Regions from separate parts of the Rhizobium sp. ERR 1071 genome, predicted to be linked through region 4. Evidence: predicted binding sites of a transcription regulator. Region 4 holds the regulator's gene; each other region holds the start of a gene.
The links. Region 4 encodes PhoB, which activates phosphate uptake and scavenging genes when phosphate is short. Its sites were predicted from a motif close to TGTCATNNANCTGTCAT; they were not measured.
Positions count from the first base shown of each region.

Region 1 (7,229 bases), 380 kb from region 4:
AGCCATGCGGAAAACTGGTCGACGGCGATGATCGTCAGGAAGAGAAGCAGCACCAGCGCCAATGTCTTGGCGCCGAAACCGCGTGAAATCGCAAGTTTGAGCTCCTCGCCGATGCCGCCGCCGCCGACGGCGCCGATGATGGTTGAGGCGCGAACGTTGATCTCCAGACGCAGCAACGCGTAGGACATGAAGTTCGGCAGCACTTGCGGCAGGGCGGCAAAGCGCACGCGCTCGCTCCAGCTCGCGCCGACGGCACGCATGCCTTCGTCAGGCTTCATGTCGATATTCTCGACCACTTCGTAGAAGAGCTTGCCAAGCGCGCCGATCGTATGCAGGCCGACGGCGATGATCGCGGCGATCGGGCCGATCGACAAGATCGCCGAAAACAGGCCGGCGATGACGATTTCCGGAAAGGCGCGCAGAAGTTCCATGATGCGCTTCGTCACCAGCCGGATCGGATGGGACGGCGACATGTTGCGGGCGGCAAAGAAGCTCAAGGGTACGGCAAAGACGAAGCCGATGATGGTCGATACCAGTGCCACGTTGATCGTGATGATCATCAGCTCGAAATATTCGGGGATATAGAAATCGCCCCAGACATAGACGCGACCGAGCGGGAAATTGAATTCCTCGCCGCCGGCGCCATTGGCCCCGTTCGGGCTCGGCAGGTCGAAGAGCGCGCGGTAGACGTCGGCCCAGTCCTTCGGAATGAGCCAGCTCAGGAAATCGAAGAGATGCGGCAGGCGGTCAAAGAAATGCCCGGCGTTGTTTTCGTCGGCGAAGCGCACCGAGCTGACGAAGGCGACGAGCAGGATCACGAGACCGATGCCGGTGTAGAAGCGGCGCTTGGCCACCATCTTGCTCCAGGCGTCGCCGATCTCCTTGGCGCTCTGTGGCGCGCTTTGCATGTTCGGGTGCGTATCGGCGATCGTCATGAAATCCTGCCCTTGTGAATAGCAAAGGGTGTGAATAGCAAAAGGGCGGCCGTTGCCGGCCGCCCAATTATAGGAATGCGGATCAGCCGCCGATGGCAGCCTTACGAACGTCGATGACGGCGTTGTAGAAGTCCGGAGTAACCTTGACGTAGCCCTTGAAGTCGCCGCCTTCGATGGCGTTGAAGCACTTGGCGTCAGCCGTCGGGAGCTTCATGAAGAAGTCCGTCAGCTTCGTCTGCCATTCGGTGCCGAGAGCGTTGCGAACGACGAGCGGGCCGTTCGGGATCAGCGGCGAACGCCAGACTTCGACGAGCTTGTTCGGATCTACGGCGCCCTTGTCGACTTCCTTGCGGAAGGTACCGGAGGTGAAGCCGTCCTTGAAATCGCCAACACCCGAGGAGTCGTCGACAGCAACATCGACCTTGCCGTCGTAAGCGGCGAGCAGGTTGTTCTCATGGCCGCCATTAAACTGGGTCGAGCCGAAGAACTTGTCGTTCGGCACGCCGGTGGTCTTCGGAATCTGCGTCAGCGGAACAAGGTAGCCCGAGGTGGAGTCCGGGTCGGCGTAGCCGAGCTTCTTACCCTTGGCGTCCATGATCGTCTTGATGCCGGAAGACTTGAGGGCGAGGCCGATCGAGTAGTAGCCGGTCGAACCGTCGGTCTGCTGCGTCGTCAGGATCGGGGTAACGGCCTTCGGGTCCTTGATGGCGACGGCTGCGTAGCCGGACGCGCCGAGTTCGGCGAAGTCGAGCGTGCCGCCGAGCAGGCCCTGGATAACGCCGTTATAGTCGGCGGCCGGGAACAGCGAAACCTTCTCGAAACCGAATTCCTTCTTCAGGTGGTCGGAAAGGCAGGCGTAATTGCGCAGGCGATCGGCTTCGTTTTCGCCGCCGAGAATGCCGATGCGCAATTCCTTGAGGTCTGCTGCGTTGGCAGCAGCGCCGACTGCGAGCGCAACAAGCGCCGTAGCGGCAAAGAGTGCTTTCTTCAACATGGGTTCGTCTCCTGATTAACCGGTGTCCCCGGATGTCTTCGGTCTGATAGAAGAAATGCGCCCTTGACGCGGGCCTTCGATCCCGGCCGTCCCTCTCAGAGACCGGCCAGTGCCAGCGGTTGCGGGCCGGCAGATTCAGTCGCCGCGGCTTGCACGGCTGGATCGGCAATGTTGATCGATGTCGACGTCATGGTCTCGTCGATGCCGGCGCCGTCCTTGTCGGTGCCGTAGATTTCCTTGACGGCGGCTGCCGTCAGATCGGCCGGCTTGCCGTCGAAGACGACTTTGCCGGCCGCCATGCCGACGATGCGTTCGCAGTAGTTGCGCGCCGTATCCAGCGTATGCAGATTGGTGATGACGGTGATGCCTTCGCGCTCATTGATATCGCGCAGCGCATCCATGACGATCTTGGCGTTCAGCGGATCGAGCGAGGCGATCGGCTCGTCGGCCAGCATCATCTTCGGCTGCTGCATCAGGGCACGGGCGATGGCAACGCGTTGCTGCTGGCCGCCGGAAAGCGTGCCGGCCATCTGCAGTGCCGTCTGCTCGATGCCGAGGCGCTCCAGCGCCGCAATCGCCTCGATGCGCTCCTCGCGGGTGAAGACCGAAAGGAGACTCAGCATCGTCGAACGATGGTTGAGGCGGCCGAGCATGACGTTGGTGAGCACGTCGAGGCGCGGCACCAGATTGAACTGCTGGAAGATCATGGCGCAATCGCGCTGCCAGCTGCGCAGTGCACGACCGGTCAGCTTGGAGACTTCGGTGCCGGAGAAATGAATGGAGCCGGAACTCGGATCGGCCAGACGGTTGATCATGCGCAGCAGCGTCGACTTGCCGGCGCCGGAACGGCCGATGACGCCGACCATCTGTCCCTGCGGTATGTCCAAAGTCACGGAATCGACGGCGAGCTTGTTGCCAAACCGGCGTGAGACATTCCTGAGTTCGAACATAGTGCTTCCCTTTCGCGGCTCCCGGGCTGCAGAAATTTCAGCGGTACCGGTGCTAAGAACGGGCGCGTGCCCCTGTCTCGAAAGGAGTTTCGAGGGGGCTGGCGCCAACCACAAGGCAACCGATTAGTCCCGCTTCATGAAGCTCCAATGTCAGTTTTGTGTAACTGCTGTTACAATTCCCGGCGATTTTGCAAGATTAGCCGGCTGAGAGCTTTCCTTTAAGTTTAGCCGTCAAACATGCCGGTCGGCAGACCGTCTATGCTGAAGCTGTTCTTCTCGCGCCGGTATTCCTCAATGCCGTCGGGACCCTTGGCTTTCGCCCATTGGTCCAGGCTCGGCCGTTCGCCTTCATAGGTGAAAAGCGGCACGCCGAAACCGCAGGACGTTTGTACGAGATCGAAGTCCAGCCACACAATCTGCCGTGCGCCGAGCGGCTCCTGATCCGCATAATGATCGTGTAGCAGTTCCCGATATTCGGGTGTTGATCGATGGATGATCCGCCCGCGGCCATAGAGGCGGAGGATCATCGGCGGCCCTTCGACGGCGCAGAACATGACGGTCAGCCGTCCGTCCGCCTTCATATGCGCTGATGTTTCGTTGCCGCTGCCGGTGCGGTCGAGATAGATGACGGTGTTCGGAGAGATGATGCGCAGGCACAGTGTCTCGCGGGGCGAAACATTGACACGGGAATCCGATGTTGCGGATGCCGTGAAGAAGATGTGTTGCCGCGCGATGAAATCGCGCAGCCGATCGTCGATGCTGGAAAACTGCTTTGCCATGAAAACTCCTCTCGATCCCGCATTGAAAGGACCGGCTAAGCTGGATCGCTTGTCAGCGCCTTGCAAGTCCGATGAGGGTGGAAACCGTTCTCAGGCTTCGTAGCGATCCAGAAATTCCTCCGCCGAAAGGGCGCGGAAATCCGCAAGCGCTGTGCGCAGGCGATCGTGATCCCAATCCCACCATGAAAGCTTGTCCATTCGCGCGCCGACCTCGGACGTGAAACGCTCGCGGATGAGCTTGGCCGGCACACCGCCGACGATGGTGTAGGGCGCAACGTCCTTGGAAACGACGGCGCCGGCTCCGATGACGGCACCATTGCCGACTGTCACGCCGGGCAGCACGGTCGCGCCATGCCCGATCCAGACGTCATGGCCGATCACAACCCGGTTGTCGCGCCGCCAGGTGAAGAACTCCGTCTCCATATCGGCATCCGGCCAGTAGTCGGCGGCGCGATAGGTGAAGTGGTGCAGCGTCGCGCGCCATGTCGGATGGTTGGTGGCATTGATGCGCACGGCGGCGGCGATGTTGACGAACTTGCCGATCGTCGCGCACCAGACCGCACCATCCTGCATGATGTAGGAATAGTCGCCCATCTCGACTTCATCGATGCGGCAGCGGTCGGAGACTTCGGTATAGCGGCCGAGCGTCGAATTGTTGACGCTGGCCGACGGGCTGATGAAGGGCGTCTCGCCCAATTTGCGGCTCATGCGGCGGCCTTCCGCGGCGAGAACTGCGAGACGTCGAGAATGCGGCTGCCGACGGCTTCGCGCACTTCCTCGTCATGGAAGATGCCGAGCAGTGCGACGCCGGCTTCCTTCTTCTGCTCGATCATGTCGACGACGACGGCCCGGTTACGGGCGTCGAGCGACGCGGTGGGCTCGTCGAGCAGCAGGATGGCGTGATCGGTGATGAAGCCGCGGGCGATGTTGACGCGTTGCTGCTCGCCGCCGGAAAAGGTGGCGGGCGGCAGCTGCCAGAGTTCCCTGGGCAGGTTCAGCCGTGCAAGCAGTTCCGCTGCCCTGTCGCGGGCATCGGTCACGCTCACACCGCGGGCGAGCAGCGGCTCGGCGACGACATCGATAGCGGCAACGCGCGGCACCGTGCGCAGGAACTGGCTGACATACCCCATGGTCTGGCGGCGGACGTCGAGCACGGTACGCGGATCGGCTGTCGCAAGATCGACGATCCTGCCCTTGTGCGTGACAAGGATCTGGCCGCTGTCGACGGCATAATTGCCATAGATCATTTTCAAGAGCGAGCTCTTGCCGATACCCGACGGGCCGCCGAGCACGACGCATTCGCCCGAAGCGACGGAAAAGGAGACATCGGCGACAACAGGCAGGCGAATGCCGTCGCGCAGATGCATGGTGAAGCTTTTGAAGACTTCGGAAACGACGAGTGGGGTTGCCATGTTTCTTCCTCAGACCTGCAGGATCGAAGAGACCAGCAGTTGCGTATAGGGTTCGCGCGGATCATCGAGCACGCGGTCGGTGAGACCGTGCTCGATCACCTGGCCGTCCTTCATCACCATCATGCGATGCGACAGGAGACGGGCGACCGCGAGATCGTGGGTTACGATGATGGCGGAGAGGCCGAGATCGTTGACGAGGCCGCGCACCAGATCGAGCAGGCGGGCCTGCACCGAGACGTCAAGACCGCCGGTCGGCTCGTCCATGAAGACGAGGCGCGGGCCGGTCACAAGGTTGCGGGCGATCTGCAGGCGCTGGCGCATGCCGCCGGAGAAGGCGCGGGGCTGGTCGTCGATGCGGTCGGCGTCGATCTCGACCCGCTCGAGCCAGTCGATGGCGGTATTGCGGATGTTGCCATAGTGGCGGTTGCCGATCGCCATCAGCCGCTCGCCGACATTGGCGCCGGCGGACACCGTCATACGCAGGCCATCGGCCGGGTTCTGATGCACGAAGCCCCAGTCGGTGCGCATCAGGAAGCGGCGCTCGGCCTCGTTCATGCGGAAAAGATCGCGATAGGTCTCGTCGCGCATGTGGTATTCGACACTGCCCGTCGTCGGCAGCAGCCGGGTCGAGATGCAGTTGAGCAGCGTCGTCTTGCCGGAGCCGGATTCGCCGACGATAGCCAACACTTCGCCGGGCCAGAGTTCGAAGGACACATCGCGGCAACCGATGCGGCTGCCGTAGAATTTCGAGACGTCCTTGACCTTGAGAAGGGGTGAGTCACTCATTCGGCAGCCTCCTTGGATGCGAGCCCATTTGACGCCAGCATAGGCCCGGCATGGCCGTGGGCGCGGCGATCCTCGCAGAAATCGGTATCGGAGCAGACGAACATGCGGCCGCCCTTGTCGTCGAGGATCACCTCGTCAAGATAGACCTGCTCGGCGCCGCAAAGCGCGCAGGGCTTGTCGAAGCGCTGCACTTCGAAGGGGTGATCCTCGAAATCCAGGCTGACGACTTCGGTGTAGGGCGGCACGGCATAGATGCGTTTTTCGCGGCCGGCGCCGAAGAGCTGCAGCGCATCCGACAGATGCATTTTCGGATTGTCGAACTTCGGCGTCGGCGATGGGTCCATCACGTAGCGGCCGGCGACCTTGACCGGATAGGCGTAGGTCGTGGCTATGCGGCCGTTGCGGGCGATATCCTCATAGAGCTTCACATGCATGAGGCCATATTCCTCAAGCGCATGCATCTTGCGCGTCTCGGTCTCGCGAGGCTCCAGGAAGCGCAACGGCTCCGGGATCGGCACCTGATAGACGAGCACCTGGTTCGGCCCGAGTTTGGCTTCCGGAATGCGGTGACGCGTCTGGATGATGGTCGCCTCGTCCGTGCGGGTGGTGACGGCGACATTGGCGACCTTCTGGAAGAAGGCGCGGATGGAGACGGCATTGGTCGTGTCGTCGGCACCCTGGTCGATGACCTTCAGCACGTCCTGCGGGCCGATGATCGCCGCCGTCAGCTGCACGCCGCCGGTGCCCCAGCCGTAAGGCATCGGCATTTCGCGGGAGGCGAAAGGTACCTGATAGCCGGGAATGGCGATCGCCTTCAGGATGGCACGGCGGATCATCCGCTTGGTCTGCTCATCGAGATAGGCGAAGTTGTAGGTGGCGAGTTCGGTCATTCGGCTGCCTCCGTCATGGGTTCCATGCCGCGATCGCGAGCGGCCTCGAAGTCGCGGCGCATGCGCCGCACCAGGTCGAGCTCGGCCTGGAAGTCGACATAATGCGGCAGCTTCAGATGTTCGACGAAGCCGGTCGCCTGCACATTGTCGGAGTGGGAAATGACGAATTCCTCGTCCTGAGCTGGCGCAACGATGTCTTCGCCGAGTTCCTCTGCCCGCAGCGCCCGGTCCACCAGCGACATCGCCATCGCCTTGCGCTCGCTTTGGCCAAAGACGAGGCCGTAGCCGCGGGTGAACTGCGGCGGTGCCTTGGCCGAACCTTTAAACTGGTTGACCATCTGGCATTCCGTTACCTGGATGCGGCCGAGCGAAACGGCAAAGCCGAGTTCCGGCACCTCAAATTCGACCTCTACTTCGCCGATGCGGATTTCGCCGGTGAAGGGGTGGGTGCGGCCATAGCCGCGCTGGGTCGAATAGCCGAGT
Region 1 is NZ_VITM01000003.1:905,819-913,047, reverse strand. It holds gene phnE (phosphonate ABC transporter, permease protein PhnE) at 1-935, opposite strand, end outside; gene phnD (phosphonate ABC transporter substrate-binding protein) at 1,018-1,929, opposite strand; gene phnC (phosphonate ABC transporter ATP-binding protein) at 2,025-2,879, opposite strand; gene FBZ99_RS14615 (pyridoxamine 5'-phosphate oxidase family protein) at 3,104-3,658, opposite strand; gene FBZ99_RS14610 (DapH/DapD/GlmU-related protein) at 3,749-4,366, opposite strand; gene phnL (phosphonate C-P lyase system protein PhnL) at 4,363-5,070, opposite strand; gene phnK (phosphonate C-P lyase system protein PhnK) at 5,080-5,856, opposite strand; gene FBZ99_RS14595 (alpha-D-ribose 1-methylphosphonate 5-phosphate C-P-lyase PhnJ) at 5,853-6,746, opposite strand; gene FBZ99_RS14590 (carbon-phosphorus lyase complex subunit PhnI) at 6,743-7,229, opposite strand, start outside.
Region 1: a site for PhoB is predicted at 3,016-3,032, ahead of phnC (phosphonate ABC transporter ATP-binding protein). Genes of this name have one in related genera too.

Region 2 (7,229 bases), on a different contig from region 4:
AGTGATTGGAAAGGATGAAGGTGTGACGGCTGCGATCGAGCTCGCTTTCGATTGCCTTCAGGATTTCTCCATAGAAAGGGTTCATGATGTCATGAACAACGACACCGATGATGCCCGATCGCGATGTCCTGAGACTCGCCGCACGGCGATTGTAGATATAGCCCAACGCGCGGGCCTGATCCTTGATCTTCTCGCGCGTGTTGACCGCAACCAATGGGCTGTCGCGTAAGGCCAGAGATACCGTTGCTGTTGAAATACCCAGCGTTTCCGCAATCGTAGAAAGCTTTATCTTTTGCGCCACGCGCGCCCTCCCGTGAAACGCAACCGTAACATATCCCGTTCGTTTTACGATTCCGGAATTTAAAATCTTTAATTAAAAGCTTTAATCACGCCGCGCAACACGAATTCTTGAGGATTCTCAGAATTCGTCATCATCCTCGTCGCCATCGGCCGCCTGGAGATTATGCTCGATCGTTTTGAGCAGGCGCACGAGTGAACGAATATCTTTTTCCGAGAAGCCACGGGTAGCAAGCTCATCGCAGCTGGCAGCCGAACTTTCGATTTCGCTGACGCTGTTTCGCCCTGCTTCGGTCAGATAGACCTTGGTCAGACGGGCATCGTCCGCATCTGGCCGCCGTTCGACGAAGCCTTGCGCCTCCATGCGGCCGATCGTGCGCGTCATCGTCGGCGCCTTGACACCGAGCTTTTGCGCCAGCGTACCGGCCGGAAGACCATCGCTTGCCGCAAGCGCAAGAATGACACCGTCCTGCCCGGCGTAGAGGCCGCTCGCCGTCAGGCTGCGCGTCATCACCGTGCGCATGGACCGCGCCGCCTGCGTCAATGCCGGCGACAGATCGGCAAGCGTGTAGTCTCGGTGATCCTTCTTCTTACCTGACTTACTTTTCTTCCCGACCTTGTTCTTTTTGCCCATCGTGATTCCGTTGACCTTTTCGCCGCGAAGTCATCACGCTATGACATTGCGCAGGTTACTGACATAAACAAGAGGCACACCCTCAGATGGTGCATCCTTTGCCATGTTTCGATGACAATGATGAAACATTGACACCCGAAGAGCGAACAAAATGGATCGCGGTGCTGCCACTTGGCGCCTATGAGCAACACGGCCCGCATTTGCCATTCGAAACCGACGCACTCATCGCCGACGGAATCGTCTCACGCCTCAAGGTTGCCTTGCCGGCAAATCTACCCGTCACCTTCCTGCCCGTCGAGCCGGTTGGCTATTCCATCGAACATATGGATGTCGCCGGCACAAAGACATTGACCTTCGACGAAGCTGTTCGGCGCTGGCTCGGCATTGCTGAGCAGATGAACAATCTCGGCATCCGCAAATTCGTCATGCTGAATGCTCATGGCGGCAACTCGCCGCTGATGACCATCGTCGCAACGGAAGCGCGCGTGCGCTTCGACATGCTGGCGGTCGCCACCAGCTGGACGCGTTTCGGCATGCCGGATGGGCTGATTGCGCCGGATGACAAAGCCATCGACATTCACGGCGGCGATATCGAGACATCGGTCATGCTTGCCCTCCATCCGGAAAAGGTTGACATATCGAAGGCGGCAAACTTCCCGTCACGGCAATCAGAGTTCATCAAGGGCTTCAAGCATCTGCGCGCCTATGGACCTCACGCCTTCGGCTGGAAAATGGCCGATCTGAGCAGCCAGGGTGTGGTCGGCAACGCGGCCGTGGCCACGGCGGAAAAAGGGGAGCGATTGATTGCGCATGCCGTCAAAGGTCTCGTCGAACTGCTTGAGGATATCAATAAATTCGATGCGACGACCCTGACTTAAGCGCAGGGTCAATCCGCCTGCCCGCAACCCAATGTGATCTTATAACATATAAAAGCCTTTGAACTGGCGTCGCCAACTCCTTATATGGAACCCGACCAATGTCTGCTCCCCGGGGCAACCTTCCATATTTCGAGGCTCCCATGACCGAAACAGCCACGCAAAAGCCCGTTCCCGTCACCGTTCTCACCGGCTATCTCGGTGCCGGCAAGACGACGCTGCTCAACCGCATCCTTTCGGAAAACCACGGCAAGAAATACGCCGTCATCGTCAACGAATTCGGCGAGATCGGCATCGACAATGATCTCATCGTCGAGTCGGACGAAGAAATCTACGAAATGAACAATGGCTGCGTTTGCTGCACAGTGCGCGGCGACCTCATCCGCGTCGTCGAAGGCCTGATGCGCCGCCCCGGCCGCTTCGACGGCATCATCGTCGAAACGACAGGCCTTGCCGATCCGGTTCCGGTCGCCCAGACCTTTTTCATGGACGACGACGTCCGCGCTAAGACGGAACTCGACGCCGTCGTAGCGCTCGTCGACGCCAAGCATCTGCCGCTGCGCCTGAAGGACAGCCGCGAGGCTGAAGATCAGATCGCCTTTGCCGACGTCGTCGTCATCAACAAGTCCGATCTCGTCTCTCCGGAAGAGCTCGCACAGATCGAGGACATCGTCCGCGCCATCAACCCGGCTGCCCGCGTGTACAAGACGACCCGCTCCGGCGTGGAGCTCGCCCGGGTGCTGAACCAGGGCGCCTTCAATCTGGAACGCGCGCTGGAAAACGATCCGCATTTCCTCGAGCATGGCCACGAGGATCACGTCTGCGGCCCGGATTGCGATCATCACCATCACGACCATGATCACGATCACCACCACCATGACCACGATCATGATCATCACCACCACGATCACGACCATCATCACCACGGCCTGTCGCCGATCCACGACGTCACCGTGCAGTCGGTTTCGCTGCGTGGCGGCGAGATGAACCCGGAGCGCTTCTTCCCCTGGATCCAGAAGGTCACGCAGACGCAAGGCCCGAATATCCTGCGCCTCAAGGGGATCATCGCTTTCAAGGACGATCCGGAGCGCTACGTCGTTCAGGGTGTGCACATGATCATCGAAGGCGATCATCAGCGCCCCTGGAAGGACGGCGAGAAGCATGAAAGTCGCCTCGTCTTCATCGGCCGCGAGCTCGACCGCGAAAAGCTGGAAGCCAGCTTCAAGGCGTGTGAGGCGTCTGCCTGATGCCGACTGTTGCTCCGCTTGATATCGACGGCCACGTTCTGGCCGTCGAATTTTTAGGTGACACCCCCTTCTTCGCCAGCGCCGCCGGCGCGATCCACCGCCTCGAAGGTGGCGAGAAGGTTACCGAAGCCCATCAGGGGATGCTGACCTGCATCCGCGATCCCTATAGCGAAAGCCTGATTTCGGGCGGCGAGGACGGCAAGGTTCTGAGGATCGCAGCCGACGGCAGCACGGCGGTACTGGCCGAAGCGCCGCGCAAATGGATCAGTCAGCTTGCAGCCGGCCCGCAGGGCTCCGTCGCCTATTCCTATGGCAAGAGCACCTTCGTACGGCTCTCCGATAGGACGACGAAAGAGTTTCCGGAAGAACGCACCGTCGAAGGCATTGCCTTTGCACCAAAGGGCCTGCGCATCGCGGTTGCCCGCTATAATGGCGTATCCCTGCACTGGGTGGGCATGAGCGCGCAGCCGATCAACCTGGAATGGAAGGGTGCCCATACGAGCGTCACCTTCTCCCCGGATGGCCAGTTCATCGTCACCACCATGCAGGAAAACGCCCTGCACGGCTGGAAGATGGACACGAAGCCCGGCGCCGAAGCCCGCCATATGCGCATGACGGGCTATCCCGCCAAGGTGAAGTCGCTCTCCTGGTCCAACAAGGGCAAGTGGCTTGCCTCCTCCGGCGCACCGGCCGCGATCGTCTGGCCCTTCCAGGGCAAGGACGGCCCGATGGGCAAGGCGCCGCTCGAGCTCGGCACGCGCGCGAACATCATGGCGACTTCCGTGAAATTTCATCCCGCCGAGGATATTCTCGCCATCGGCTTCATCGATGGTATGATCCTTGCGGTTCGCATCGGCGACGCCAAGGAAGCGCTCTTGCGCCGGCCCGGCAAGGGTGCGATCACATCGATGAGCTGGAGCAAGTCCGGCAAGCTGCTCGCCTTCGCCTCCGAAGCCGGCGACTGCGGCGTTGTGGACATTTCCGGTTAAAGCAATTCCAGGAAAAGTGCGCAGCGGTTTTCCGTCCGGAATTGCGTGAAAACAATGAGATACAGAGAGACGGGATCATGCCTCAGTCAGGAACGGCAATCGCCGGAAATGCGCCTGCCCCAGCCGAAAATGTCTGGGACGTGATCCGTTGCGAAGCCGCGGAACTGGCGGCGCGCGAGCCGACGCTTGCGTCGCTGCTGCGAGCGCAGTTGCTTGACGGAAACTCCAATGCCGAAAGCCTTGCCAACATTCTCGCCGCCCGGCTCTGCGTCGTCAGGATCGAGCATGGTGACATGCTTTCGCTGCTGTCCGATGTACTCAAGCGATATCCCGTCATCCTGCAGGCAACGGAAGCGGATCTTGTCGCGGTGCGAACCCGCGACCCCGCCTGCACGACCTACCTGCACGCATTGCTGAACCTGAAGGGCTTCCATGCCCTGCAGACGCACCGCATCGCTCATGCGCTCTGGGCGGAAGGCCGCAAGGAAATCGCCAGCTGGCTCTCCAATCTCGTTTCTCTCGTCTTCGGCCCGGATATCCATCCGGCTGCGAAGATCGGCACGTCGATCATGCTCGACCACGGCTCCGGCATCGTCATCGGCGAAACCGCCGTTATCGAGGATGAAGTGTCCATCCTCCAGAATGCGACGCTCGGCGGCACCGGCAAGGAGAGCGGCGATCGTCATCCGAAGATCCGCCACGGCGTGATGATCGGCGCCGGCGCCAAGATCCTCGGCAATATCGAGGTAGGCGCCTTCAGCAAGGTTGCCGCTGGCAGCGTCGTCGTCAAACCCGTACCGCCGCATTGCACGGTCGCAGGCGTACCGGCTGTAGTTGTCCGTATCCATCGCGCCGACGAGATCCCGGCCGAGACGATGGATCAGAATATCTGATTTCGCCTGGGACTGTGGCCACCTCGTGGTTCGAGGCATCGTCGTTTTCGGTGCTCTTCCGCTGCACCTAACCATGAGGCGGAGCAAGTTCCGTGACGAGGCACGCAGATCAGCCCTCATACTGAGGAGGCCCGAAGGGCCGTCTCGAAGCACGAGGGCGGGTGAGGAAGCGCCCCGCCACCAGTCCGTGACATAAGGTAGCACCGGAAACGCTCCCCTTACCCTTCATGGAACTGTCATGCTCCATTGATAGCTCGAAAGGGTTCTCTATGCCCGGCGTGGCGCAAATGCGCCGGAGCAATGCCCCCACTCGAAGAGGATATGACGATGACCAGTTTTTCACGTCGCGCCGCCCTTAAAGCCGGCAGCGCGCTTACCCTTGTTTTGCTCTGTTCCGCCGCCGGTGCCGCCGATATGGCGCCGGCGCCGAATACCGCGACCCCCATCAAGCATCTTGTCGTTATCTTCCAGGAAAATGTCTCCTTCGACCATTATTTCGCGACCTACCCCAAGGCAGCGAACGTCGATGGCGAACCGGCATTCAAGGCCGCCGACAACACGCCGACCGATATCAATACGCTCGCCAATGCCGGTCTTCTGGACAACAATCCGAACAAAACCAACACGGCAAACGGCGCCGATGCGGCAGCCCCCTTCCGGCTCGACCGCACGCAGGCCGCAACCCAGTCGCAGAACCATGGCTATACCGCCGAACAGGCCGCCTACAACAACTTCGCCATGGACCTCTTCCCCGCCAATACCGGCAAGGGCACCAAGGGTGCTGCCGGCGCCTTCGGCACCAAGGGTCAGGTCATGGGCTATTACGACGGTAACACCGTCACGGCCCTTTGGAATTATGCCCAGCACTATGCGCTGAACGACAATTCCTTCTCCACCAATTTCGGCCCTTCGACCCCCGGCGCGCTGAACCTGATCTCCGGCCAGACCAATGGCGCCATCCTGCCGCCCGGCTATACGCTGGAAAGCGACGGCACCTATTCCAAGGGCCGCATCGTGCCCGACGGCAATGGCGGCTGGACCGCGATCAGCGATTTCGATCCGACGGGCGACGTCTGTTCGGTCGGCCAGACGGCGCTGATGTACGGCAAGAACATCGGCGACATGTTGAACGAGCACAAGATCACCTGGGGCTTCTTCGAGGGCGGCTTCGACCTCTCGCAGACCAACCCGGACGGCACGACCGGCTGCAAGCGCGCGACTACATCGGCCATCACCAAGGTCAATTACACCGATTATATTCCGCATCACCAGCCGTTCCAGTATTACGCCTCAACGGCCAACCCGACACATGCGCGTCCGTCTTCGGTGGCAACGATCGGCACGACCGATGCGGCAAATCACCAGTACGACATGACGGATTTCTACGCGGCCCTGAAGAACGGCAATATGCCCGCCGTCAGCTTCCTGAAGGCACCGGCCTATCAAGATGGCCACGCCGGCTATTCCGATCCGCTCGACGAGCAGGAATTCGTCACACAGGTGGTCAACACCGTGCAGAATTCGCCGGACTGGAAGGACACCGCCATCATTATCCTCTACGACGATTCCGACGGCTGGTATGATCATGCCCATGCGGTCGTCAATCCGTCGAAAATCCCCGTCAAAGGCTATGACGTTCTGAGCGGCGACGGCTGTTCCACCGGCACTGCCCTGCCCGGCGTCAACGGCCAGCCGGCGCAGGGACGGTGCGGCTACGGCACGCGCCAGCCGCTGCTCGTCATCTCGCCTTATGCCAAGGTCAACTTCGTCGATCACACGCTGACGGACCAGACCTCCGTCATGCGCTTCATCGAAGATAACTGGATGGGCGGCGCCCGCCTCGGCGGCGGCTCCTTCGATGTGCTCTCGGGCTCGCTGAACACCATGTTCGACTGGTCCAAAGGTGACGCGCCGAAGCTGATCCTCGATCCAAAGACCGGCAACCAGGCATCGTAAATCCAGAAGGGAGACGGAAATGCCCCTGACCTACCGCCGTCTCCTGCCGCTCATCGCACTCGCGGGCCTGTCGCTTGCGGGTGCGGCTGCAGGCATGGCAAACGAACCGGCCGCCAGTGCTTCGGCAACCGATGGCTATGATGACCAGGCGCCGCTGAGCGCGGTGGCGCAACTCGGCAAGAAGCTGTTCTTCGATCCGTCACTCTCGGGCGGCGGCCAGATGTCCTGCGCGACCTGTCACGATCCGGCCAACCACTACGCGCCGGCCAACGACCGTGCCGTCCAGCTCGGTGGCCCGCATCTCGATCAGCCGGGTATCCGCGCAGTGCCGAGCCTCG
Region 2 is NZ_VITM01000002.1:53,647-60,875, reverse strand. It holds gene FBZ99_RS05625 (LacI family DNA-binding transcriptional regulator) at 1-301, opposite strand, end outside; gene FBZ99_RS05620 (MarR family winged helix-turn-helix transcriptional regulator) at 419-931, opposite strand; gene FBZ99_RS05615 (creatininase family protein) at 1,018-1,809, shown strand; gene FBZ99_RS05610 (CobW family GTP-binding protein) at 1,950-3,053, shown strand; gene FBZ99_RS05605 (WD40 repeat domain-containing protein) at 3,053-4,042, shown strand; gene cysE (serine O-acetyltransferase) at 4,120-4,935, shown strand; gene FBZ99_RS05595 (phospholipase C) at 5,263-6,891, shown strand; gene FBZ99_RS05590 (cytochrome-c peroxidase) at 6,911-7,229, shown strand, end outside.
Region 2: a site for PhoB is predicted at 5,159-5,175, ahead of FBZ99_RS05595 (phospholipase C). Genes of this name have one in related genera too.

Region 3 (7,229 bases), on a different contig from region 4:
TGGAGAACATCAAGCCGCGCGAGCGCAAGATCGCCAAGATCACCTATGGCGACGGTTCGGTGAAGGATGTTCCGATCATCTGCCGTATCGATACGCTGGATGAGGTCATCTACGTCAACAACGGCGGCATCCTGCAGACCGTTCTGCGTGATCTCGCTGCCTGATAGGCATTAAACGCTGTTATGGGAGGCCGCCGGAAAACTCTTCCGGCGGCCTCTTGTTTTTCACGGTGATGTGTACTGCGAGACTTCTGCTCACCCCGGCCTCACCCCATCGTGACTTTGCGTCATCGCGTTAAACTATTATCTCTTGTTTCAGATTTTTCGGGCTTGATGTGGCCTGGTCGCCCCAAGAAGCGCGAGTTTTGCAGAGCCCGTGTAGGCAGACGGCGCTCGAGATTGGATGCAGAGGTAAGATAGAATGCGCCTTCGATTTTTGGCTCCACTTCTGGCAGGCATTGGGCTCGCAAGTTCGCTGCATGCGCAGGAGGCTCCGAAGATCAAGGGCGTCGTCGAACTCTTCACCTCGCAGGGCTGCGCTTCCTGCCCTCCCGCCGATGCTGCCTTCCGTAAGCTGATCCGCCAGGGCAATGTCGTGGCGCTCGCCTATCACGTCGATTACTGGAACTATCTCGGCTGGAACGACACGATGGCATCCAAGGACAATACGGCGCGGCAATACGCCTATGCCCGCACGATGGGGCGCAGCGGGGTTTATACACCGCAGGCGATCGTCAATGGCAGGGACCATATGAACGGCGCCGATCTCAATGGCATCAACGTCAAACTGGATGACTTTGTGCGCCTTGGCGAGGGGCTGACGGTTCCGGTGAATGCTGCCATGAAGGGCGACGAGCTCGAGATCAAGATCGGCGCTGGGCAGGGCAAGGCGAATGTCGTTGCCGTCTATTTCGATAAGGAACAGATGGTGGCACCGAAGGGCGGCGAAAATACCGGCCAGCAGATTGCCTATATGCACGCGGTATCCGATGTCGAAACAGTCGGCATGTGGGACGGCAAGGCCATGAGCCTCGTGCTGCCGTCCACCGTGCTGGATAAGGCTGGCCGGCGAGGCCTTGCGATTCTGCTGCAGTCGTCGACATCTTCAGGCGATCCGGCTGCCATTCTCGGGGCGACTGTTCTGACGGTAGGCTCGGACGGCTGAACGATTTTTCCAGCTTTGCCGGAGGTCTTCCATTTTGAACTGATGCCAAAAGGGGTCCCTATTTTGGCTGGCGCCAAAAAGGGGAGGTGCCCGGCGAGGACGCATTCGGGGCTGGGGTTTAATCGATGCGCCCCAGCCGGGCCGTTTGACGCGGCGGCGCCAAACGGCTGCCTATACTTCCTGTAAATTGGGCGTCGTTTTGTCTGAAATGCGGCGTTGACGAGGTGCTTTCACAGCCGGGAAAGAAATTGTGAGCCGTCAGCCGTCTTGCAATTTGATGCGGCTGAGGCAAACTGTCATTCTCCTGTCATGAGATAGCCCCTGGGGGATTGATGACTGATCAGCCGGATTTGAGACACGGTGAAAGCCGTTCCGTCGATACCAATTCATCCGTCGTCGTTGATCTCAGAGAATACAAACAGAGCAAGGACCCGCTGCCGGTGACCTTTCATCGCCGGGAGCTTGATGCGATTCTCTGGATCTATGGCCGCATGGTCGGCGAGGGCGAGTGGCGCGACTACGCCATCGACCATTTGAAGGACAAGGCGGTTTTCTCCGTCTTCAAACGCTCCGGCGAAATGCCGCTCTTCCGCATCGAAAAGAATCCGAAGCTTTCAGCCAAGCAGGGCGCCTTCTCAGTCGTCAATACCAACGGCATGATCCTGAAACGCGGTCATGAGCTGAGCCAAGTGTTGAAGGTTTTCGACAAGCAGCTGAAGTTGGTAGAGAAGTAGTTTCTCGTCGTTGGCTGTGTGCTGGCTGATAGTGCCACACCCCCTCTGTCCCTATCGGGACATCTCCCCCACAAGGGGGAGATTGGTAATTTGGAGCAGCCTCTTCGCCTCATGGTACATCGAGTCTGCCGAAATCACGCCTTATTGTCTGTGATGGGCGAGCGGCAAACTCCCAGCTATCTCCCCCCTTGTGGCAGGGCTATCGCATATGAGCGGAGATCGCCGCCGTCCCCTTCTCCCCAGCGGGGAGAAGGTGCCGCCAGGCCGATGAGGGGGTGCCCGCCAAGACCACAAAAATCCATGAATTCAAATCGATAACCCCCTCATCCGACCCTTCGGGCCACCTTCTCCCCAAGGGGAGAAGGAGCTTATGGTGCTCATCCGCCTCCATATGCGATAGCCCTGCCCTTTGTGGGGGAGATGTCACGAAGTGACAGAGGGGGTATCACAGGCTCCGCGGACTCATAGGTCCGATACTGACACTACTCCCCAAACAATGTCCCAGGATAGACCGATGGATCCGGATCGGTTTCCGCGCCGTCCCCGAGCGCCTTCTGCATCAGCATGGTATCCAACCAGCGGCCGTGCTTGTAGCCGGTACCCTTGAGCAGCCCCACTTCGGCAAAGCCTGCCGCGCGATGTACGGCGATGGAGGCTGGGTGGGCGCCGCCGATGACGGCGATCATCTGGCGGAAGCCGAGCGTCTGGCAGTTTTCCACCAGGGCATGGAGCAGCAGTCTGCCGATGCCGCGCCCGCGCGCCTCGGGCGCCAGATAGATCGAATCTTCCACCATCCAGCGATAGGCCGGCCGCGTGCGGAAAGCGGAGGCATAGGCATAGCCGAGAAACGCGCCGGTATCGTCTTCGGCGACCAGATAGGGATAGCCCTTGTCACGAATTGCCTCGAACCTCGCCGTCATTTCCTCCTGGTTCGGCGGCGTGATTTCATAGCTTGCCGTGCCGTTCAGAACGGAATCTCTGTAGATGGCGGTGATGTGGGGAAGGTCGTCTAAGGTTGCACTGCGGAGGCTGACGGACATTGTTTCTATTGCCTGATCTGCGAATTTGCGACGGTTGCCATAAAATCGCAGCGCTTGTGCCCAGGCAAATAAAAAAGGCGGCCGAAGCCGCCTTTTCGTGTCTCATTTCATGCTGCAATTAACGGCGGTTGCCGAGGAACTGCAGCAGGAACATGAACAGGTTGATGAAGTCGAGGTAGAGCGACAGGGCGCCCATGATCGCCTTGCGGCCGGCCACGGTCACGTCGTCGGCTTCGTAGTACATTTCCTTGATCCGCTGCGTATCGTAGGCGGTGAGGCCTGCGAAGATCAGGACGCCGATCACGGAGATGGCGAACTGCAGCGCGGATGAAGCCAGGAAGATGTTGACGAGCGTCGCAATGATCAGGCCGAAGAGACCCATCATCAGGAACGAACCCATCGCCGACAGGTCACGCTTGGCCGTATAGCCGTAGAGCGACAGCGCGCCGAAGGAGGCGGCGGTCACGAAGAAGGTCTGCACGACGCTCTGGCCGGTGTAGATGATGAAGATCGACGACAGCGACAGGCCCACCAGCGCGGCGTAGACCCAGAAGGTCGTCGTCGCGGCGGCCACGCTCATGCGGTTGATCCTGAAGCTCAGGAAGAAGACCATTGCGAGCGGGGCGAGAATGACCACCCACTTCAGCGGGCTCAGATAGATCGCCTGGCCGAAGGCCGTGATCTGTCCGTTTGCGAAAGCGAGCGAGAAGGAGAGATAGGCGGCAACACCCGTGATCGCCAGACCCAGCGCCATCAGGTTATAGACCTTGAGCATGTAGGCTCGAAGGCCCTCGTCTATCATCGCACCGGATTGCGCACCGCTCTGCGCCCGGTTTTGGTAATTGCGAAAGTCAGCCATGTTTTCCTCTTTCAAGCTCCGATTTGATTACGGTGTCGGGTCTTTCAAGGCCCAGGCGCCGCTGCGGAGCTCAGCATGCCTGCACAGAATATGAGGCTTTCGGGCCTCATACACAAGGGTCAAGCGATCCGGCGCATGTTAAATCGATGTAATATCGAGCCGTTTTGCCGGCTTCCGGTTCGTCTCCGTAACGAATCAGAGTTCGCGCAGAACAGGCGCTGCTTTCTGCCCGAGAATCCGCCAAGTACCGATCAAGCCTATACCGACCGTCAAAATCAGCGCGATAACCAGCGTGGAGAAAGCGACATCGGGCAGAAAGGCAGAAGGGAGCCGCATGATACGGCTGACGATGTACCAGGCGGATGTGGAGCCGGCGATCAGCGCGAAGATGGCGGTTGCGGCGCCCAGGATCAGATATTCGTAGCTGAAGGCACGGATCAATGTTGCCCGCGTCGCGCCGAGCGTCTTGAGGATGACGGCGTCATGCGTGCGGGCGCGGTTGCCGGCCGCGAGCGCACCGGCCAGCACCAGCACCGAGGCGATGAGTGCGACAGATGCGGCGGAACGAATGGCCGTCGCCAGCTGTCCCACGAGCGTGTTGACGACATCGAGCGCATCCTTGACGCGGACGCTTGTGATGGTCGGGAAGGTATTGGTGACTTTCCTCAGGATCGCCGCTTCTTGTTCCGAGGTGGCGGAAGTGTCGGTCAATGTCGCCAGCCAGGCGTGCGGAGCGCCCCTGAAGGTGTTGGGCGAGAAGATCATCACGAAATTGATCGACAGCGACTGCCATTGAACCTTGCGGAAGCTGGCAATCCTGGCGGTGACGTTGCGGCCAAGCACGTTGACGGTCACCTTGTCGCCGAGCTTCAGGCCGAGCGCCTTGCCTTCGTCTTCGGAAAAGGAGACCAGCGGTTCGCCGCTATAATCCTTGTCCCACCATTTGCCTTCCGTGACCGAGGCGTTTTCCGGCACTGTATCGGCATAGGTGATGCCGCGGTCACCGCGGAGCACCCATTGGCCTGCGGCCGGCACCTTCATTTTGGTGACATCCTCGCCGTTGAAGGCGACGATCCGGCCGCGGAGCATTGGCGCCTCGACAAGCTTGCCCTTGGGGTCGATGTCGAGGACGATCTTGCGGAAGCCTTCCAGTTCCGGCCCCTGAATATCGACGAAGAAGAAGTTCGGCGCCTGTTCGCTCATGCGCCCCATCAGCTCGCAGCGCATATTCCCGTCGATCAGTGTCAAGGTCACCAGCAGCGCCAGCCCAAGGCCGAGCGACAGCACGACGGACGAGGTGAGCGCGCCCGGCCGATGAATGTTGCCGATCGCCAGGCGCAGCGCGGGCGAGCGCACGCGCGGGCTGCGGCGGGCAAGCCAGGAGAGCAGGGCTGCCACCAGCCGCAGCACGACGAAAGCGCCAGCGATCGAGACGACGAAGACGACTGCGATGAAGCGGTCATAGGCGGTGACGATCGCCAGGGCTGCAAGTGCCGCCATTAGGACGCCGGCAGCCAGGAGATAGGGCCAGCCGGGCAGGCGTCGCGCTTCGAAGCCCTGCTCGCGAAACAGCGCCGTCGCCGGCACTTCGCGGGCATGGCCGAGCGGCGGAATGGCAAAGGCCAGTGTCGTCAGCAGGCCGAAGAGAGCAGCCAGCGTCAATGCGCCGGGGTAAAGCCTCGGTGCGGTCGAAATCGGTAGGAATTCCGCCATGAATTGCGAAGCGATCATCGGCGCGATAGCGCCGAGGACGAGGCCAATTGCTATGCCGGCGAGTGCAATCACGGCGATCTGGATGAGGTAGATCAGCACAACGACGAAGGCCGGAGCGCCCAGGCACTTGAAGGTGGCGATGGTCGTGCGCTTGGAGTCGAGGAAGGCGCGCACGGCATTGGCAACGCCGACGCCGCCGACGATGAGCGCTGCGAGGCCGACGAGCGTCAGGAACTGCGAGAAGCGGGTGACGTTGTCGGCAAGCTGGGGTGCTGCGCGATCGCTGCTGCGGATCGACCAGCCGGCCTGAGGGAAGGCGGCATTGGCGCGCTCGGTGAGATTGCGGATGCTGGCCGCGGGATTGTCCATGCGGATTCGGTATGCCTGTTCGACCAGGCTGCCTGTCGTGATCAGGCCGGAAGCAATCAGGGCATTGCGGCTCGTGAGCAGGCGCGGCGCGAAGCCGAAACCTTCGGAAACGGCATCCGGCTCGCTTTCAATGGTGCCTGTGATGCGGAGCCTGGCATTGCCCAGCAGCAGGGCATCGCCGATTTTGAGGTTAAGGCGTTCGAGCAGCAGGGGAGCGACAACAGCGCCATAGGTGCCATCCTTGGCTGTAAGCAGCGTTGCGAGCGGCTGGTCCGGTTCCGCCTCGAATCTGCCGTAGAGCGGATAGGCATCGTCGACCGCCTTGACTTCGACGAGTGCCTGGTCCGAGCCATCGGGCAGGCGCGACATGGAGCGCAAGCCGGTGGAACGGGAAACTTTCCCTAAGCTTTGGAGATAGGCGAATTCCTCTGGAGTTGCCTCGCGGTTGCGCAGTTCGAAGCGGGCGTCGCCCGCCAGCAGTGACTGGCCCTGCGTCGAGATTGCGTCGGTAATCGAGCGGGAAACGGAATTAACGGCGGCAATTGCGCCGGTACCTAGCGCTATGCAGGCGAGGAAGATGTAGAAACCGCCAAGGCCGCCGCGCAATTCGCGCATGGCAAGGCGGAAGGCAAGCGGCAGGCGCAGTCCCGCCGCGCTCATGCCATCGCCGCCTGGTTGGCGCGCGTGCGCATGCTGTCGTTCTCGATTTCGCCGGAACGGACGCGGATCTGGCGCGAGCAACGGGCGGCAAGGGCGGGATCATGGGTGACGAGCAGCATGGTCGTGCCGCGCTCGGCCTGCTGGGCAAAGAGCAGATCGGCGATCTGCCGGCCGGTATCGGTGTCGAGATTGCCCGTCGGTTCGTCGGCAATCAGGACGGCAGGCGAAGGCGCCAGCGCGCGGGCAATAGCGACGCGCTGCTGCTCGCCGCCGGAAAGCTGGCCGGGATAGTGATTGAGCCTCTCGCCCAAGCCGACGGCTTCCAGTTCGCGACGGGCGATATCGAACGCATCGCGGACGTTGGCAAGCTCCAGCGGCACGGCGACGTTTTCGAGCGCCGTCATGTTGGCGATGAGATGGAAAGACTGAAAGACGATGCCGATATTGCGTCCGCGGAAATCGGCGATGCGATCTTCGCTGAGGCTATGCAGCGGTGTGTCGCGGATCAGAAGTTCGCCGCTGTCGAGCTTTTCGAGGCCGGCCAGCACCATCAGCAGCGTGGACTTGCCGGAGCCGGAGGGGCCGACGATGCCGACGGCCTCACCCTCCATGACGGTGAGATCGATGCCCTTCAGCACGTGGACGGAGGCGGCGGCATTGCCGAGCGTCAAATCCGCCTTCTTCAGCTCT
Region 3 is NZ_VITM01000011.1:123,655-130,883, forward strand. It holds gene acnA (aconitate hydratase AcnA) at 1-164, shown strand, start outside; gene FBZ99_RS27445 (DUF1223 domain-containing protein) at 421-1,164, shown strand; gene FBZ99_RS27450 (DUF2794 domain-containing protein) at 1,497-1,898, shown strand; gene FBZ99_RS27455 (GNAT family N-acetyltransferase) at 2,381-2,938, opposite strand; gene FBZ99_RS27460 (Bax inhibitor-1/YccA family protein) at 3,057-3,797, opposite strand; gene FBZ99_RS27465 (ABC transporter permease) at 3,993-6,539, opposite strand; gene FBZ99_RS27470 (ABC transporter ATP-binding protein) at 6,536-7,229, opposite strand, start outside.
Region 3: a site for PhoB is predicted at 1,459-1,475, ahead of FBZ99_RS27450 (DUF2794 domain-containing protein). Genes of this name have one in related genera too.

Region 4 (7,229 bases):
TGACACGCTACTGGCACATCACCGACATGAATGGCATGGTGGATGAGGTGACGGGGCCGGGCGTCGTCGGCGAGCAGCCGCATCTGAAACCCGGCGATACCTATGAATATTCATCGGGCTGCCCGCTGGATACGCCGTCAGGCATGATGTTCGGCCATTACCAGATGGAAACGGACGACGGAGAGCAATTCCATGTCAAGATCCCCGCCTTTTCTCTGGATACGCCCAACCTGTTGCGCACGCTGAACTGAGCCGACAAAATCGGCAACATCAGGCCGCCTCTATCTCCGACACGTCGAAGCGATACGTCGTAGAGCAGAATTCACAAGTGACGGCGATCTCGCCATTCTCCTGGCTGGCCTCGATCTCCTCGGCCGTGAAGCCCTTCAAGACGCCCTTCAGCTTGTCGCGCGAGCACGAACAGCGGTCATAGACGGCCTTCGGCTCGTAGACGCGTACGCCACGCTCGTGGAACAGGCGATAGAGAAGGCGCTCGGTGCCAACCTGCGGATCCGTCAGCTCATCGGCATCGATGGTTTCCACCAGGCTGCGTGCCTCCGCCCAGGCATCGTCTTCGACATGATCGCGCACGCCGGTATCGCCATCGCCGCCATGCAGGTCCGGCTGACGCATACGCTCGGGCGCTTCGGGCAGGAACTGCGCGATCAGGCCACCGGCCCGCCAGCGGTGACGCGGCTTGCCGTTCTCATCACGGTCGAAAAGTTCTGCCGCCCCCAGACGCACGCGCGTCGGGATCTGCTCCGACTGACGGAAATAGGTGCCGGCAATCTCTTCGAGCGAGGCGCCATCAAGCGCGACAATGCCCTGATAGGGCTGGCTGAAACGGCCCTGATCGATGGTGAAGGCGAGGACGCCCTTGCCGAGCAGCTGTTCCGGCTCGGTCCGGCCTTCGGCGACTGCCTTTTCCAGTGCTTCTTCGTCGAAACGGGCATAGGCGCGAACGTTTTCCGGCGTCGTGAAATCGGCAACCAGAAGGTCGACGGGACCGTCGCCCTTGGTCTGTACGGTAAACTTGCCTTCGAATTTCAGCGACGTGCCAAGCAGGACGGTCAGGACGATGGCCTCCGCCAGAAGGCGTGCAACCGGCGTCGGATAGTCATGCCGGGCAAGGATCGCGTCCAGCAGCGGACCGAGCTGTACGGCACGGCCGCGCACGTCCAGACCTTCCACCTGGAAGGGAACGACATGATCGTCACCGGCGAAATCAAACTGACCCAGCGTTGCGGCATTTTCGGCCATTGCTTTACTCCTACTGCGCCCGCGCCCTTGAGACGCGGTTTAATATCTTCAGATCGCGCCCAGGCACCAAGCAAGAATCGACTTTTGCGCATGAAGGCGGTTTTCCGCCTCATCGAAGACAACGGATTGCGGGCCATCGATCACCTCGTCCGTCACCTCCTCCCCGCGATGAGCAGGCAGGCAATGCATGAACAAAGCGTCTTTGCCGGCCTGTGCCATCAAAGCCTTGTTGACCTGATAGGGCTGGAAGACGTTGTGACCGCGTGCCCGGTGCTCCTGATTCATGGAAACCCAGGTATCGGTTACCACGCAATCGGCGCCGGCGACCGCACGGTCTGCATCATGCGAGAGCATGATTTCGGCGCCCTCGTTGCGGGCCCAGTTCAGATAGTGATCCTTCGGCTCGGAGCCAAGGGGTACCGCCATATTCATGCGATAGCCGAAGCGCGCGGCCCCTTCGATCAGCGAATGCAGCACGTTGTTGCCGTCGCCCGTCCAGGCGAGCGTCTTGCCCTTGATCGGGCCGCGATGCTCTTCGAAGGTCATGATGTCGGCCATGATCTGGCAAGGATGCGTATCGTCGGTCAGCGCATTGATGACGGGAACCGTCGCATGTTCCGCCAGCTCCAGCAGGCGCGAATGATCGGTCGTGCGGATCATGATGGCATCGACATAGCGCGACAGCACCTTGGCCGTATCGCCGATCGTTTCGGCGCGGCCAAGCTGCATTTCGGTGCCGGAGAGGAACAGCGTCTCGCCGCCCAGCTGTCGCATGCCGACATCGAAGGAAACGCGGGTTCGGGTGGACGGCTTCTCGAAGATCATCGCCAGCATCTTGCCGGCCAGCGGCTTGTCGGCAGTGCCGGCCTTCTGCGCGCTCTTTCGCACGATCGCGTCATCGATGATGTTGCGCAGATCGGCCGCCGGAACGGCAGAGAGGTCGAGAAAGTGTTTCGGAGAAGCCATGTCCTTACCTGTGCTCCAGAAAAAACAATAACGCCCGCGTGGGGCAGGAACGCCCCATCTACGGGCGTTGAACTCAAGCCGATTTCTTGGTGCGAGCTGCGCGCGCACGCTCGGCGGCACGCTCCAGGCGGGCAAGACCTTCGCGTGCTTCTTCGGCGGTGACGACCAGCGGCGGCAGAAGGCGGATGACGTTATCGCCGGCCGGCACGCCGAGCAGATGCTCGGCACGGATAGCCTGCAGCAGCTCTGCCTGCGGAATGGCCGCCTTGATGCCGAGCATCAGACCTTCGCCGCGAACGTCCTCGATGATGTCAGGAAAACGATCCTTGAGCGAGGCGAGCCCCTGGCGGAAGACCAGCGAGACATCGCGCACATGCTGCAGGAAGCCTTCGGCAAGCACGATATCGAGAACGGCATTTCCGACCGCCATGGCGAGCGGATTGCCGCCATAGGTGGAACCGTGGGTGCCTGCCTTCATGCCTGAGGCGGCTTCCGCCGTCGCAAGGCAGGCACCGAGCGGGAAACCGCCGCCGATGCCCTTGGCGACAGCCATGATATCAGGCTTGATGCCGGCCCATTCATAGGCGAAAAGCTTGCCAGTGCGGCCGACGCCACACTGTACTTCGTCGAGGATCAGCAGCAGGCCGTGTTCGTCGCAGATCTCACGCAGCCCGCGCAGGAATTCATTGGTGGCCGGACGGATGCCGCCCTCACCCTGGACCGGCTCGATCAGGATCCCGGCTGTCGCATCCGTGATGGCGGCACGCACGGCATCGAGATCACCGAACTGCACTTGGTCAAAACCCGGTGCCTTAGGCCCGAAGCCCTCGATATACTTCTCCTGGCCGCCGGCGGCGATGGTCGCGATGGTGCGGCCGTGGAAGGCGCCCTCGAAGGTGATGATGTGGAACTTTTCGGGATGCCCCTTGGCGAATTGATAGCGCCGCGCCGTCTTGATGGCGCATTCCAGCGCCTCGGCGCCCGAATTGGTGAAGAATACCTTGTCGGCGAAGGTCGCTTCCGTCAGCCGCTTCGACAGCTTCTCCTGACCGGGCACCTCGTAGAGGTTCGACAGGTGCCAGACCTTGTCGGCCTGGGCCTTCAATTCGGCGACGAGATGAGGATGGGCGTGACCGAGCGAGTTGACCGCGACGCCGGCTGCGAAATCGAGGTAGCGCTCGCCATTTTCGGTGACCAGCCAGACGCCCTCGCCTCGCTCGAACCGTAACGGAGCGCGCATATAGGTGTCATAAAGCGGCGTGGTCTCGGCCATGGCCATATCTCCTGATCACAACTTTAAGGACCGATCGCTTCGATTTGATGAAACGGGTCCGAAAAAATCAAAAATGCCGCCTTGCGGCGGCCCGGGCACTATTGATGTTTTGCATCGCGATGTCAACAAAACTGGCGTTTTAGCAGGTGCGAGATAGCGCTTGCGGGCAAAAGAGATAGGTTCGGCGGCGCCTATTGCAGAAATGCCACGCCTAGGCAGCAAGTTGGGGAAAACCTCGAAATCGATTCCTCAAGATTCTCGCGACTCTTGTCACGGAGTCAGCCTCACACTAGGTTAAAAAGCAATTGCTAGACTGCATGCGGCGGAACTAGTCACCACAATTTTAGAGCGTTTCGCGCCTCGTTCCCATGCGAGGCAATGGTGAGGGATTCTGCCATCGGAAACGCGACAGCGGAGACAGGGCATGAATTGGACAGACGAACGCGTCGAGAAGCTGAAAAAGCTATGGTCCGAAGGGTTGAGCGCCAGCCAGATCGCTGCGCAGCTCGGTGGCGTGAGCCGTAATGCCGTTATCGGCAAGGTGCACCGCCTGAACCTTCCTGGCCGAGCGAAGGCGGGCGGCACGGCAACCGCGACGCGCACGCCAAAGCGCAGTGCCGCGGCTCCTCGCGCAACGACCTACGGCTCGCGCGTCGCTACCCGCACCGTGGTCGCCCGCCAGCAGGGTGCAACCATGCTGAAGGAAGAGATCGAGATCGATTCCGTCAATGAAATTCAGTATCGCCCGGCATCGAACGTCGTCGTTCCGATCTCCCGCCGCCTCGGCCTGACGGAGCTGACGGAACGCACCTGCAAATGGCCGGTCGGGGATCCGCTGAAGGACGACTTCCACTTCTGCGGCAATGACAGCCCGGATTCGTCGCCCTACTGCACCTATCATCAGCGCATGGCCTACCAGCCGGTGCATGACCGCCGTCGCAACAACGGCTGAAAGTTACCGCAAGACAAAGAGAAACGGGCCCCTCGAGGCCCGTTTTTCTATTTCCGCCGCTATTTAGTAACACCCGAGCGGCAAGCCGCTCAGGCTTCCATGGAATAGCCCGCGCCGCGAACGGTACGGATGACATCCTGCATATTGGAGAAATTGAGCGCCTTGCGCAGACGGCCGACATGGACGTCGACCGTGCGTTCATCGACGTAGATATCGTGCCCCCATACGCCATCGAGTAGCTGCGAACGCGAGAAGACGCGGCCTGGCGAGGACATCAGGAACTCCAGCAGGCGGAATTCTGTCGGCCCCAGCCGGACTTCGCGGCTCTTGCGGTGGACGCGATGGGTTTCGCGGTCCAGCTCGATATCGCCGCAACGCAGCACCGTGGAGAGAACCTCCGGGCGGGCGCGCCGCAGCATCGCCTTGACGCGGGCCATCAGCTCCGGCGTCGAGAACGGCTTGACGACGTAATCGTCCGCGCCGGTCGAAAGTCCGCGCACGCGCTCGCTTTCCTCGCCGCGAGCCGTCAGCATGATGATCGGCAAGCGCTCCGTCTCCGGCCGCATACGCAGCCGGCGGCAGAGCTCGATGCCGGACACGCCGGGGAGCATCCAGTCGAGGATCAGGAGATCGGGGATGCGCTCCTGGAGACGCAGCTCGGCCTCATCACCTCTGAGGATCGTGTCGACCTCGAAGCCTTCGGCCTCAAGATTGTAGCGCAGCAGAACGCTAAGCGCTTCCTCGTCTTCTACAACAGCAACTCTCGGAACCATGCGCCTATGGTCTCCTTTCTTCGCTTCCAGATTATTCCGTCACTGCGCCGACGGTGTTGGCGGTATCGTCCTTCGGGCGCTCGCCTTCCGGCTGAGCACCGGTCGCCATGTAATAGATCGTCTCGGCGATGTTGGTGGCATGGTCGCCGATGCGCTCGATGTTCTTGGCGCAGAAGAGAAGATGCGTGCAGGTGGTGATGTTGCGCGGATCTTCCATCATGTAGGTCAGCATCTCGCGGAAGAGCGAGGTGTACATGGCGTCGATTTCCTCGTCGCGTTCGCGGATCGACACGGCCTTATCGGGCGAGCGGGTCGCGTAAACATCAAGAACTTCCTTGAGCTGGCTCAGTGCCAGTTCGGAGAGGTGTTCGATGCCACGAGCGAGACGACGCGGCACGCCCGTGCCCTGAACGGCGATGACGCGCTTTGCGGTATTCTTGCCGAGATCACCGACGCGCTCCAGATCGGAGGCGATGCGGATCGAGCCCATGATTTCGCGCAGGTCCGCTGCCATCGGCTGACGACGAGCGATGGTGACGATCGCCTTGTCACCAACTTCGCGCTCGGCATGGTCGAGAACGACGTCGTCGGAGATGACCTTCTGGGCCAGGGCCGCGTCGCTGTTGACGAGAGCGCGTACGCTGTCGCTAACCATCTGCTCGGCCAGGCCGCCCATTTCGGCAATGCGACGCGTCAGAAACTTCAGGTCTTCGTCATAGGCTGAGAGAATGTGAGTGGAGACCATTTTTCTATCCTCAAGTGAACTGTGTGAAAGGAGCCGCGCGCCTGCCATCATCAACCAAAACGGCCCATGATGTAATCCTGCGTGCGGAAATCGTCGGGATTGGTGAACATCTTATCGGTGTCGTTCTCCTCGACCAGGTGGCCGAGATGGAACATTGCGGTACGCTGCGAGACACGAGCGGCCTGCTGCATGGAATGCGTCACGATGACGATGGTAAAATTCTCCCGAAGCTCGTGGATGAGATCCTCGACCTTGGCGGTTGCGATCGGATCGAGCGCCGAGCACGGCTCATCCATCAGGATCACCTCCGGGCTGACAGCAACGGCGCGCGCGATGCAGAGGCGCTGCTGCTGGCCGCCCGACAGGCTCGTGCCGGCATCATGGAGCCGATCCTTCACCTCACCCCATAGACCGGCCTTCTGCAGACTGGTTTCGACGATATGCTCGAGATCGGCCTTTGAGCGATGCAGGCCATGGATGCGCGGGCCGTAGGCGACGTTCTCGTAGATCGACTTCGGAAACGGGTTGGGCTTCTGGAAGACCATGCCGACGCGGGCGCGCAATTCCACGACATCGATGCTGTCGTCGTAGACATCCTGATCGTCGAGCGTGATCTTGCCGGTGACGCGGCAGGTCTCGATCGTATCGTTCATGCGGTTGAGGCAGCGCAGGAAGGTGGACTTGCCACAGCCGGAAGGGCCGATCAGGGCCGTGACCGTATTGGCGCGGATCTTCAGATTGACGTCGAAGAGCGCCCGCTTGTCGCCGTAGAACACAGAAACGTCCTGGCCGATCATCTTGTAAGGGATCGTCGTCATCTTCTTGGCCAAGGCTCTTTCGCTGGCAGCTTCCGTCATCATGTTCATTTCGTGCGCCCTCCCTTACCAGCGCCGCTCGAAGCGGCGGCGCAGCAGGATGGCGCCGATGTTCATCGCGACGAGGAAGAAGAGGAGCACGATGATGGCGCCGGACGTTCTTTCGACGAAGGCTCGCTCGGCTTCGCTCGCCCACATATAGATCTGCACCGGCAACGCCGTCGAAGGATCGAGCGGCGATGCCGGATAATTGGCGACAAAGGCGACCATGCCGATCAGAAGCAGTGGCGCGGTCTCTCCGAGCGCATGGGCAAGCCCTAGGATCGTGCCCGTCAGAATGCCAGGCATCGCGAGCGGCAGAACATGATGTAAGACCATCTGCATGCGCGATGCGCCAAGACCGAGCGCCGCGCTGCGGATCGACGGCGGCACGGCACGCAAGGCC
Region 4 is NZ_VITM01000003.1:530,689-537,917, forward strand. It holds gene apaG (Co2+/Mg2+ efflux protein ApaG) at 1-251, shown strand, start outside; gene FBZ99_RS12665 (Hsp33 family molecular chaperone) at 271-1,260, opposite strand; gene argF (ornithine carbamoyltransferase) at 1,309-2,226, opposite strand; gene FBZ99_RS12675 (aspartate aminotransferase family protein) at 2,300-3,499, opposite strand; gene FBZ99_RS12685 (GcrA family cell cycle regulator) at 3,924-4,451, shown strand; gene phoB (phosphate regulon transcriptional regulator PhoB) at 4,541-5,224, opposite strand; gene phoU (phosphate signaling complex protein PhoU) at 5,256-5,969, opposite strand; gene pstB (phosphate ABC transporter ATP-binding protein PstB) at 6,020-6,835, opposite strand; gene pstA (PstA family ABC transporter permease) at 6,851-7,229, opposite strand, start outside.